Regions from separate parts of the Streptomyces sp. NPDC056738 genome, predicted to be linked through region 2. Evidence: riboswitches for the same ligand, from Rfam matches in the RefSeq annotation. Region 2 holds a riboswitch; the other holds the start of a gene.
What was found. A riboswitch is a leader RNA that binds a small molecule or an ion and turns the genes downstream of it on or off. The one in region 2 is predicted to bind cyclic di-AMP.
Positions count from the first base shown of each region.

Region 1: linked by a shared signal. The riboswitch ahead of ACFRIC_RS34210 (M23 family metallopeptidase) and the one ahead of ACFRIC_RS11150 (M23 family metallopeptidase) in region 2 are both predicted to bind cyclic di-AMP.

Region 1 is NZ_JBHTZF010000016.1:26,917-32,072, forward strand. It holds gene ACFRIC_RS34195 (GNAT family N-acetyltransferase) at 1-1,016, opposite strand, end outside; gene ACFRIC_RS34200 (HPr family phosphocarrier protein) at 1,192-1,473, shown strand; gene ACFRIC_RS34205 (GntR family transcriptional regulator) at 1,700-2,392, opposite strand; gene ACFRIC_RS34210 (M23 family metallopeptidase) at 2,589-3,356, opposite strand; cyclic di-AMP (ydaO/yuaA leader) riboswitch at 3,369-3,525, opposite strand; gene ACFRIC_RS34215 (M16 family metallopeptidase) at 3,741-5,129, opposite strand; gene ACFRIC_RS34220 (M16 family metallopeptidase) at 5,126-5,156, opposite strand, start outside.
Region 2 is NZ_JBHTZF010000004.1:22,526-27,681, forward strand. It holds gene ACFRIC_RS11145 (aldo/keto reductase) at 1-916, opposite strand, end outside; gene ACFRIC_RS11150 (M23 family metallopeptidase) at 1,050-2,087, opposite strand; cyclic di-AMP (ydaO/yuaA leader) riboswitch at 2,099-2,255, opposite strand; gene ACFRIC_RS11155 (PP2C family protein-serine/threonine phosphatase) at 2,471-3,667, opposite strand; tRNA gene ACFRIC_RS11160 (tRNA-Met) at 3,851-3,924, opposite strand; gene ACFRIC_RS11165 (dihydrofolate reductase family protein) at 4,008-5,150, opposite strand.

The DNA.
Region 1 (5,156 bases), on a different contig from region 2:
ACGCCGAAGGCGTTGGGTCCGATGATGCGCATCCCGTACGTGCGCGCGTGCCGTACGAGTTCCCGCTGGCGCTCGCGTCCCTCAGGGCCGCTCTCGGCGTAGCCGGCGGAGACCACCACGAGTCCCTGCACGCCGTGTTCACCGCATTCGGTGACGACCTGGGGGACGTGTTCGGCGGGCACGGCGACGACGGCGAGGTCGACGGGGTCGGCGATGTCCCTGATGGAGCGGTGGGCCGGGACCCCGTCGATCTCCTTCTCCTCAAGTGCCGCGTTCACCGCGTACAGGCGTCCGGTGAAACCGGCCTGGCGGAGGTTGTCGAGGACGCTGCGGCCGACCCCTCCGGGGGTGCGCCCGGCGCCGATGACGGCGACCGAGCCGGGGGCGAGCAGCCGCTGGACGGAGCGGGCCTCGGCGCGCTGTTCCCGCGCGCGCTGCACGGCCAGGGACCGGTCGGTGGGTTCGAGGTCGAACTCCAGGCGTACGACACCGTCCTCGAAGCTGCGCTTCTGGGTGTACCCGGCGTCCGTGAAGACCTTGATCATCTTGTTGTTGGCGGGCAGCACCTCGGCGGCGAAGCGACGGATGTCACGCTCGCGGGCCACCGCTCCGATGTGTTCGAGCAGCGCGGAGGCGACCCCCCGGCCCTGGTGGGCGTCCTGTACGAGGAAGGCGACCTCGGCCTCGTCGGCGGGGGCGGAGGCGGGCATGCCGTCCGCGTTGATCCGGTCGTAGCGCACGGTGGCGATGAACTCGCCGCCCACCGTGGCCGCGAGGCCGACGCGGTCCACGAAGTCGTGGTGGGTGAAGCGGCGGACGTCCTTGGCGGACAGGCGGGGATAGGGCGCGAAGAAGCGGTAGTACTTCGACTCGTCCGAGACCTGCTCGTAGAAGCTGACCAGGCGCTCGGCGTCGTCGACGGTGATGGGCCTGATGCGTGCGGTGCCGCCGTCGCGCAGCACCACGTCGGCCTCCCAGTGGGCTGGGTACTCGTGCCGGTCCGACGAGGTCTGCATGGGCCCCAGAGTACGGCTCGCGTACGACAACGGCGCGGGGCAGTCTGAGGGTGACGGGCCTCGGAGCGGGTCTTCGTCCGGCACCGCGGCGGGTGGCTCCCGGGTCCGTCCGGGCACACCTCGCGATATGGAACAATGGTCTAGACAACCCTGAACACCCGAAGGGCAGCATCTCATGGCTGAGCGCCGCGTCAACGTCGGCTGGACCGAGGGCCTCCACGCCCGGCCCGCCTCCATCTTCGTCCGGGCCGCCACGGCTTCCGGCATTCCCGTGACGATCGCCAAGGCCGACGGCGACCCCGTCAACGCGGCCTCCATGCTCGCGGTCCTCGGCCTGGGCGCCCAGGGCGGCGAGGAGATCGTCCTCACGTCGGACGCCGACGGTGCGGAGGTCGCCCTCGACCGTCTGGCGAAGCTGGTCGCCGAGGGGCTCGACGAGCTCCCCGAGACCGTCTGAGACCGCCCCCGGGCAGTCGGACACGCACGGCCGAGCCGCGCCACCCTTTCTTCGGGTGGCGCGGCTCGGCCGTTTTCCGTGGGCTCCCCCGCACATTCCCCAGGTGTCACGCCCGCCTCGCGCCGCGACCACGGGAATGACGCGCACCGGAATTCAGGGCACGCGAATAAAAGGGCATCAGAAATGAGCCCCCACCGAATATCCCTCTTTGTATACGGCGCCTGTGTTAAAGACGCGGGCCCGTCATGTTTACGGGATGTTGCGAAGTTCTCACACGGTCCGCCCGCTCGCCTCCGGGGAATCGGAGCCGGTGCGCGGCGCTGGCGCGCTCGGTGTGCAGGGCCGTGATCGCGCGGGCCCGCTCACTGTCCCCGCGGGCCACCGCGTCCACGATGCCGCCGTGCTCCGCCCAGGACTCCGCGGGGTCGGCCGGCGCCTCCACCGAGTACATCCAGGCGATCTTGTGGCGGAGCTGGGCGAGCGTCGAGGTCAGCGCGGGGCTGCCGGACGCCTGCGCCAGCGTCTCGTGGAACCAGCCGCCCAGCGAGCGCAGATCCTCGCTGTGGCCTCGCCTGGAGCGCTCCTGCCCGAGCCTGACCAGACCCCGCAGCACCTTGAGATGGGCCTCCGTGCGCCGCTGTGCGGCCCGCGCGGCCCCCAGCGGCTCCAGCAGCATGCGCATCTCCAGGAGGTCCGCCGCCTCCAGCTCCGTGGGCTCCGCGACACAGGCGCCCGCGTGCCGGCGGGTGACCACGAAGCCCTCGGCCTCCAGCGTGCGCAGGGCCTCGCGCACGGGGACGCGCGAGACGCCGTAACGGCGCGCGAGCAGTTCCTCGGTGAGCCGGCCGCCGCGCTCGTAGACACCCGCGACGATGTCGTCACGGATCGCCGTGCACACCGAGTGTGCCGGAATACGCATGACCGACCTCCGCTTTAATCCCCGTGAAACGCCGTCGATTGACGCTTGTTCAGTGACTCTATTGCAGGAAGCCTGAATTTCCGATGGCGGGCCTGAATCCATGGATATTTTTTGGACAGACGACGTCCGGAAACGACGATGCCCCGGCTCGGTGAGCCGGGGCATCGAAAACGGCGGGGAAGCCGCAAAGCGTTCGTCAGACGTTGACGCCGTGCGAGCGCAGGTAGGCGACCGGGTCGATGTCCGAGCCGTACTCGGCGGTCGTACGGGCCTCGAAGTGGAGGTGCGGTCCCGTGGTGTTGCCGGTGTCCCCGGAGAGGCCGATCTGCTGCCCCGGGGTGACGGCCTGCCCCACGGACACCCCGATGGACGACAGGTGGCCGTACATGGTGTACGTGCCGTCGTGCATCTTGATCACGACTTGATTGCCGTAGGCGCCGCCCCAGCCGGCCGTGACCACCGTGCCGGAGCCGACGGCGTGGACCGAGGTGCCGGAGGCGGCGTGGAAGTCGACGCCGGTGTGGCTGCCGGAGGACCAGAGGGCGCTGCTGGCCTGGTAGCCGGTGGAGACGTACGAACCCGTGATCGGCATGACGAACGTGTTCAGGCGCTTGCGCTCGGCCTCGCGGGCGGCGCGCTCCTTGGCCTCGCGGAGCTTGGATGCCTGCTCCGCGGCCTGCTTGCGCGCGGTCTGCTCGGCCTGCTTGCGCGCGGCGGCCTCGTCGGCGGCGCGCTGCTGTGCGAAGGCCTGGGCGTCGATCTGGTCGGCGACCGTGTCGTTCAGGGTGACGGCCTGGGTGAGCCCGGTCTGCTCGACGGAGGCTTCCGCGGCGAACGCGGGGGCGGCCAGGGTTCCGATCACGCCGGTGGTGGTGAGCGCCGCGACCCCGACAGCGGTCGTGGTGGTGCTGTGCACCCGGCTGCTCGTACGACGATGCTTGCCGGTGCCACAGGTGAACGCCATGTAGGGGCTGATCCTTTCCTTCCCTCTCGCCTACCGGGTTAGCTGACGGGTTCGGAGCAGGAAGGTCTCCTACGGGCCCCCTCCGAAGAGGGCGTCCGATTCACCCCAGGGACTGCGTGGGTCCCCGGCTCCCCTGACTCGCGTCTCGGGGACTCGGCGATGGCTGTCCGGTGCCGCGGGCGCGGCGCACTGCGTGACGAACAGCCGCCCCGACGCTAAACGGGGTGTCTTTCGAACAACAAACGGATCACGATTTTTGTAACGCATCCCACAGGGCAGAAGGGCAACCGCCGTACGAATACGGACATCTTGGGACCGGAGTCCGGAAAGAGAAGGGCCCTGACGGCTCTTCAGCCGTCAGGGCCCTCTTCCGTCCCACGGGTCCTACTCGGCTGCCACCACGGTGACTTCACCGATTCCGAGGGCCCTGACCGGGTCCGCGATCTGTGCCGCGTCGCCGACCAGGACGGTCACCAGACGGTCCGTCGGGAAGGCGCTCACGGCCGCCGCGGTGGCCTCCACGGTGCCGGTGGCGGCCAGTTGCCGGTAGAGCGTCGCCTGGTAGTCGTCCGGCAGGTGCTGCTCGACCTGGTCCGCGAGCGTGCTCGCGACGGCCGCGGCGGTCTCGAACTTGAGGGGCGCGACACCCACCAGGTTCTGCACGGCGACGTCGCGCTCGGTGTCCGTCAGGCCCTCGGCCGCGAGGGTGCGCAGCACCTTCCACAGGTCGTCGAGCGCCGGGCCGGTGTTGGGGGTGTCGACGGAACCGCTGATGGCGAGCATCGCGGCGCCCGTGCCGTCCGGCGCGGAGCGAAGGACCTGCCCGAACGCCCGCACACCGTAGGTGTAGCCCTTCTCCTCGCGCAGGACGCGGTCCAGGCGCGAGGTGAGGGTGCCGCCGAGGCAGTAGGTGCCGAGGACCTGGGCGGGCCACACGCGGTCGTGCCGGTCGGCGCCGACCCGGCCGATGAGGAGCTGCGTCTGGACGGCTCCGGGGCGGTCGACGATGATCACGCGGCCGGTGTCGTCGGCGCTCACCGGCGGCACGGGACGCGGTTCGGCGGACGAGCCGGTCCAGGAGCCGAGGGTGTCGGCGAGCAGTTCGTCGAGGTCGAGACCGGTCAGGTCGCCGACGACGACCGCGGTGGCCGTGGCGGGGCGGACGTGCCTCTCGTAGAAGGCGCGCACACCCGACGCGTCGATGTTGCGGACGGTCTCCTCGGTGCCCTGGCGGGGGCGCGACATCCGCGCGGTCGCCGGGAACAGTTCCTTGGAGAGTTCCTTGGCCGCGCGACGGGCCGGGTTGGCCGTCTCGTGCGGGATCTCGTCCAGCCGGTTGGTCACCAGCCGCTCGACCTCGCTGTCCGCGAACGCGGGGGCCCGCAGGGCGTCGGCGAGCAGGCCGAGGGCCTTGGCCAGACGCGAGACGGGCACTTCGAGGGACAGGCGTACGCCGGGGTGGTCGGCGTGCGCGTCGAGCGTGGCGCCGCAGCGCTCCAGCTCGGCGGCGAAGTCCTCGGCCGAGTGCTTGTCGGTGCCCTCGGAGAAGGCGCGCGCCATGATCGTGGCGATGCCGTCCAGGCCCGCCGGCTCGGCGTCCAGCGGCGCGGCGAGGATCACCTCGACGGCGACGACCTGCTGGCCGGGGCGGTGGCAGCGCAGCACGGTCAGACCGTTGTCCAGGGCGCCGCGCTCGGGGGCGGGGAACGCCCACGGCTTCGGCTGTCCGGCCTGGGGCCGCGGGTGGAAGTCCATGGTGGCGAGCTCGGTCACTTCGCCGCCTCCTCGTCGGTCTCGTCG
Region 2 (5,156 bases):
GTTCGTCGTCCGTGAGCGCCAGGTCCGCGACGCCGAGCAGGGCGGGAAGCTGCTCCACCGTGCGGGCGGAGGCGATCGGCGCGGCGACCGTCGGCTGTGCGGCCAGCCAGGCGAGGGCGACGGTCGGGACGGCGACGTAGTGGGCGGCCGCGATCTCGTCGAGGGCGGCGAGGACCCGCGGCCCGCGTTCCGTGCCGAGATGCTTGGCCGCGCCGGCCGCCCGGGGCGAGTCGACGGTGTTGCCGGGGCGGTACTTGCCGGTGAGGAAGCCGGCCGCGAGCGCGAAGTACGGGACGGCCGCCAGCCCGGCCTGGGAGGCGACCTCCTGGAGGGCGCCCTCGTAGGTGTCGCGCGAGACCAGGTTGTAGTGGGGCTGGAGCGCGACGTACCGGGCGAGGCCCTCGCGGTCGGAGAACTCCAGGGACTCCCGAAGCCGCTCCGGGGAGATGTTGGAGGCGGCGATGTGCCGCACCTTCCCGGCCTTCACCAGCTCGTCGAGGGCGCCGATGATCTCCTCGACGGGCACTTCCGGCTTGTCGAAGTGCGTGTAGTAGAGGTCGATGTGGTCGGTGCCCAGGCGGCGCAGCGACGCGTCGGCCGCGGCCTTGATGTTGGCACCGGACAGTCCCGGGTACGCGGGGTGCTGGCTGACCTTGGTGGCGACCACGATGTCGGCGCGGTTGCCGCGGCTCTTCAGCCACTTGCCGATGACGGTCTCGGACTCGCCGCCCTCGTTGCCCTCGACCCAGGCGGAGTAGGAGTCGGCCGTGTCGAGGAAGTTGCCTCCGGCGGCGGCGTAGGCGTCGAGCACGGCGAAGGACCGGGTCTCGTCGGCCGTCCAGCCGAAGACGTTGCCCCCGAGGGAGAGCGGGAAGACCTCGAGGTCGGACGAACCGAGCTTGCGAAGGGAAGTCATGTAAGGCGACAACGCCCGTACCGGATGCGTGTATTCCACACTCACCGTTCCGGTGCGTGCCGCCGTCCGCGTCCGGACGGCCGACAGCCCTGACGCCGGGGGGGTTGACGTCAGGGCTGCCGGAGATCGGGGATCAGGGGTTGAGGCCCTTGCTCTGGAGCCAGGCCATCGGGTCGATGCCGGTGGCGGCGCCGCCGGGGTGCACTTCGAGGTGCAGGTGCGGCCCGGTGACGTTGCCCGTCGCGCCCACGCGTCCGATGACGTCACCGGTGGCGACCTTCTGGCCGACGGTGACGCTGATCGACGACTGGTGGCAGAACCAGAGTTCCGTGCCGTCGTCGAGGGTGAGGATCGTGCGGTAGCCGTACGCGCCGGCCCAGCCGGCCTCGGTGATGGTGCCGCTGTGGATCGCCTTGATCAGCGTGCCGGTGGGCGCCGCGAAGTCGAGTCCGGTGTGGTAGCCGGAGGACCACATGGAGCCGGCCTCACCGAAGCGCGAGGTCAGCGTGTACGAGGAGGTCGGCAGCGAGTAGCTCTTGGCGAGCTCGGCGAGGCGCTCGGCCTCGGCCTTCTGCTTGGCCGCCTCCTCCGCCTTCTTCTTCGCGGCGGCTTCCTTGGCCTCGGCCTCGTCCTGCTGCTTGGCGGCGGCCTGTACGGCCTTCTGCGCGGCGGCGGTCTGGGCGGCCTTCTGCGTGGCGGTGTCGGCCTGGTTCTGCTGCGACTGGGCCTGCGCCATGATGCGGTCGCGCAGCGCCTCACCGGCGTCGGAGCTTCCCTGCGCCGTGTCGGCGCTGGTCAGGCCGGCGCTGGTGAGCGGAGTCGTGGAACCCTTGGGGGTGGCGCTGGATCCGCCGTCCGAGATCAGGGCCTTGGCCGACGCGGTGACCGACGACAGGTCGGGCAGTGAGATCGAGACGGGCGCCTTGCCCGGAGCGGCGCTGGCGATGCCGCCACCGCCGACGGCGGCTATGACTCCGACGCCGAGAACCGTGGAGCTGCGGGCGAGTCCTCCGCCGCGCTGCTTGCCCGTGCGGTGCCGGCCGCGGACGGGAGCGAGGGAATCCTCGGTGGGGTTCCACTCCTCCCAGGGACCGTCGTCCTTGCCGTAGCCGAAGGTGTGGGCTTCGTTCGGCGCGAACGAGGTTGGCTGAGCGGGCCGGTTGGACGCCACGTGGGCGCACTCCTTTCCTTCCTTGCCGCCTACCGGGTTAGCTGACGGGTTCGGAGCAGGAAGGTCTCCTACGCGCGTACGGCCACCGTGCATCGACGGCGGAATACGCTCGATTCACCCCACGAGTTGGTTCCCCGGTTCCCTTGCGGGATTCGGCGCGTGCGCACGGAGCCGCCTCTTGTGACGGTTGTGACGACCGCGCTGCGTTATCGAACGTTAATAGACCCGGCCACCGAATTCCAAGCCGTTCCGACTGATCATTAACGCCTCTTGGCCAGGACTTTGGGGTCATGAACGATGAAAAACGGGCGAGTTGACCGCGTGCCGCTTGCACGGATTTCCCTGACGGTATGTCAGTCGTTATGCGGAGGGAGACAGTCCCGTCACTTTTCGTGACGCCGGACGGCGAGCAGCGCCAAGTCGTCCGTCAGCGGGCCGCCCGTGTGCTCGCGGGCCGCGTCGAAGAGGGCGGTCAGCAGCGCGTCGGGACCGGGAAAGACCCGTCCGGCCAGCCAGGCGGCCGGATCGAAGAACCTCCCCCGCGCGTCGCGGGCCTCGGACAGTCCGTCGGTGTGCAGGAGCAGCGTCGCCCCGCGCGGAAACCCCTCCCGCAGCGTCGGGGCGGGCAGGCTCCCCAGTTCACTCATCCCCAGGGGCAGCGCGAAGGACTCGGCGGAGAGGGTGCGGAGCGTGCCGTCGGCATGCAGCAGCAGGGGCGGCGGATGGCCGCGGTTGACGACGCGTACGACGTCCTCGCCCGGCGGGATCTCGGCGAGGACGGCGGTCGTGAACCCCTCGACCGCGTCGACGCTGTCGCGCCGGGTGCCCGCCCGCGTCAGCGCCCGCTCCAGGCGCTCCGCGACGCCCTCCAGGGCCGTCTCCCGCTCGGCCGCCTCACCGAACGCACCGACCACCGTCGCGACGGTGGCCACCGCGGTCATCCCCTTGCCGCGCACGTCCCCGACGATCAGCCGCACGCCGTACGGGGAGTCCTGTACGGCGTACAGGTCCCCGCCGATGAACGCGTCCTCCTGCGCCGCCTCGTACCGGGCCGCCACCTCGAGACCGGCGATCAGCGCCTCGGGTTCGGGCAGCACGGCGCGCTGCGCGAACTCGGCGATCTCCCGGACGGAGGCGAGCCGCTCGTCGCCGCGCCGGACGACGCTGTTGATGAGCACGGCGAGGACGGCGGCCATCGCGACGGTGACCACCTCGGTGACCGCGTCGACCTGGAGGACGATGTCGAGCACACAGTGCGTCACGAGCACCGCGCCCACGGCGAGGACGCCGGCGAGAACGGTCCCGCGCAGCGAGAAGAGGGGCGCGGCGACCAGGGGCGCGGCCGCGAACAGGGGGGTCGCGGTGAATTCCGACGGGGTGAAGTAGTCGTAGACGATCCCGGCGGCGACGAGCAGGACGGGCAGGGCCCGGACGAAGGAGCGTGTCCACACGATCCGGCGCGGGTCCACTCCCGCCGGACCGGGCGACGGGACGCCGCCGGGCTCGTGGGCGCCGCGGGAGGGCCGGCCGGCCCGGTCATGGAACTGTCCGGTCCGCCGCTCACCTCCTGGCTGCCCCACCCGTCCAGAAGAACCGGTGCGGGGGCGGCGGGCGACCCCTGTGGCCCGACCGGGGGAGCAAGGCTCCGCCGGCCGGAACGGAACCGGACGGGGAATTCGGCGGGACGAAGAACGAGAAAGAGAGAAGGACGAAACACCAAGGGCCGGAACTCGTGAATCCGAGTTCCGGCCCTTGGCCTTCAGTAGCGGGGACAGGATTTGAACCTGCGACCTCTGGGTTATGAGCCCAGCGAGCTACCGAGCTGCTCCACCCCGCGTCGTTAAGACCAGTGTACGCCATCCGCGGGACCCGAAGCACACCCGTTTAAACCAGCCCCTCGCGCGGCGCGGGAGGTGCTCCCTACCCCCCCGCCAGATGCCGGTTGGGGGCCTCGGCGCGGTCCGCGTACTCGGGCAGGACGACGACCTCGGCGCCCGCTGCGGCGAGGAGCCCGTTCCCGTCGGCGTCCGTGACGAAGGTGTCGGGCTCGCGCCAGGCGGTGACGACCCGCCGCACACCGGCGTCGAGGATGAGCCGGGCACAGGGGGCGGGCCGGGAGGCCCGGTGGGCGCACGGTTCCAGGCTGCTGTAGACGGTGGCGCCGGCCAGCCGGGGATCGACCGGGTCGATCTTGGCGAGGGCGGCCTCCTCGGCGTGCACGACGGGGTCCCCGCCCTCGCGGGAGTGGCCGCGGGCCAGCTCGGTGCCGTCGGCGGCGACCACCACGGCGCCCACGCTGAACGCCGTCTTGGAGGGCGGGCACAGTTCCGCCAGCTCGCAGGCGAGCTCCAGCCATCGGCGGTCGGCGGCGGAGGCGAGCGAGCCGGTGCCGGGCGCGGTGGGGACGTACCGGATGAGGACGACGTCGCCGACGGGCCGGGTCTCCACCAGCCGCATCCGGCCCGGCGGGTACGCCCCGGTCCCGAACAGCCGCGGCGCGTCCGGCTGCCCGACGAAGAGGGGGGCGACGGCGAGCTGCAGTTCGTCGGCGAGCTGCTCGCCCACGAGCTGGGTGTGGACCTTGCCGCCCCCTTCGATCATGAGGCGGCGCACCCCCCGTACGTCGTGAAGGTGTTCCAGCAGCACCCGCCAGTCCAGTGCGGGGCCGGTCGGGACGACGTCGACGCCGACGAGCCCGTCGAGCGCGGCGGCCGCGCGCGTCGCGCCCTCGTCCGTGGTGTAGACGACCTTCTCGCCGCCCGTGTGCCAGAACTGCGCCCGCGGGTCGAGCTCTCCGGAACCGCTGACGGTGACCTTCAGCGGGTACTCGGGACGGCCGCCGGCGACCCGGGCGGCCCGCCGTTCGGCGGAGTTGACCAGGAGCCGCGGGTTGTCCGTGCGCAGCGTGCCGGCGCCCACCAGGATCGCGTCGCTGGACGCCCGCACCTCGTCGACCCGGTCGAAGTCGGCCGGTCCCGAGAGCAGCAGCCGGTCGGGGCCGGTGTCGTCCAGGAAGCCGTCGAGGGAGACGGCGGCGGACAGCAGGACGTAGGGACGGGGCATCGGGAC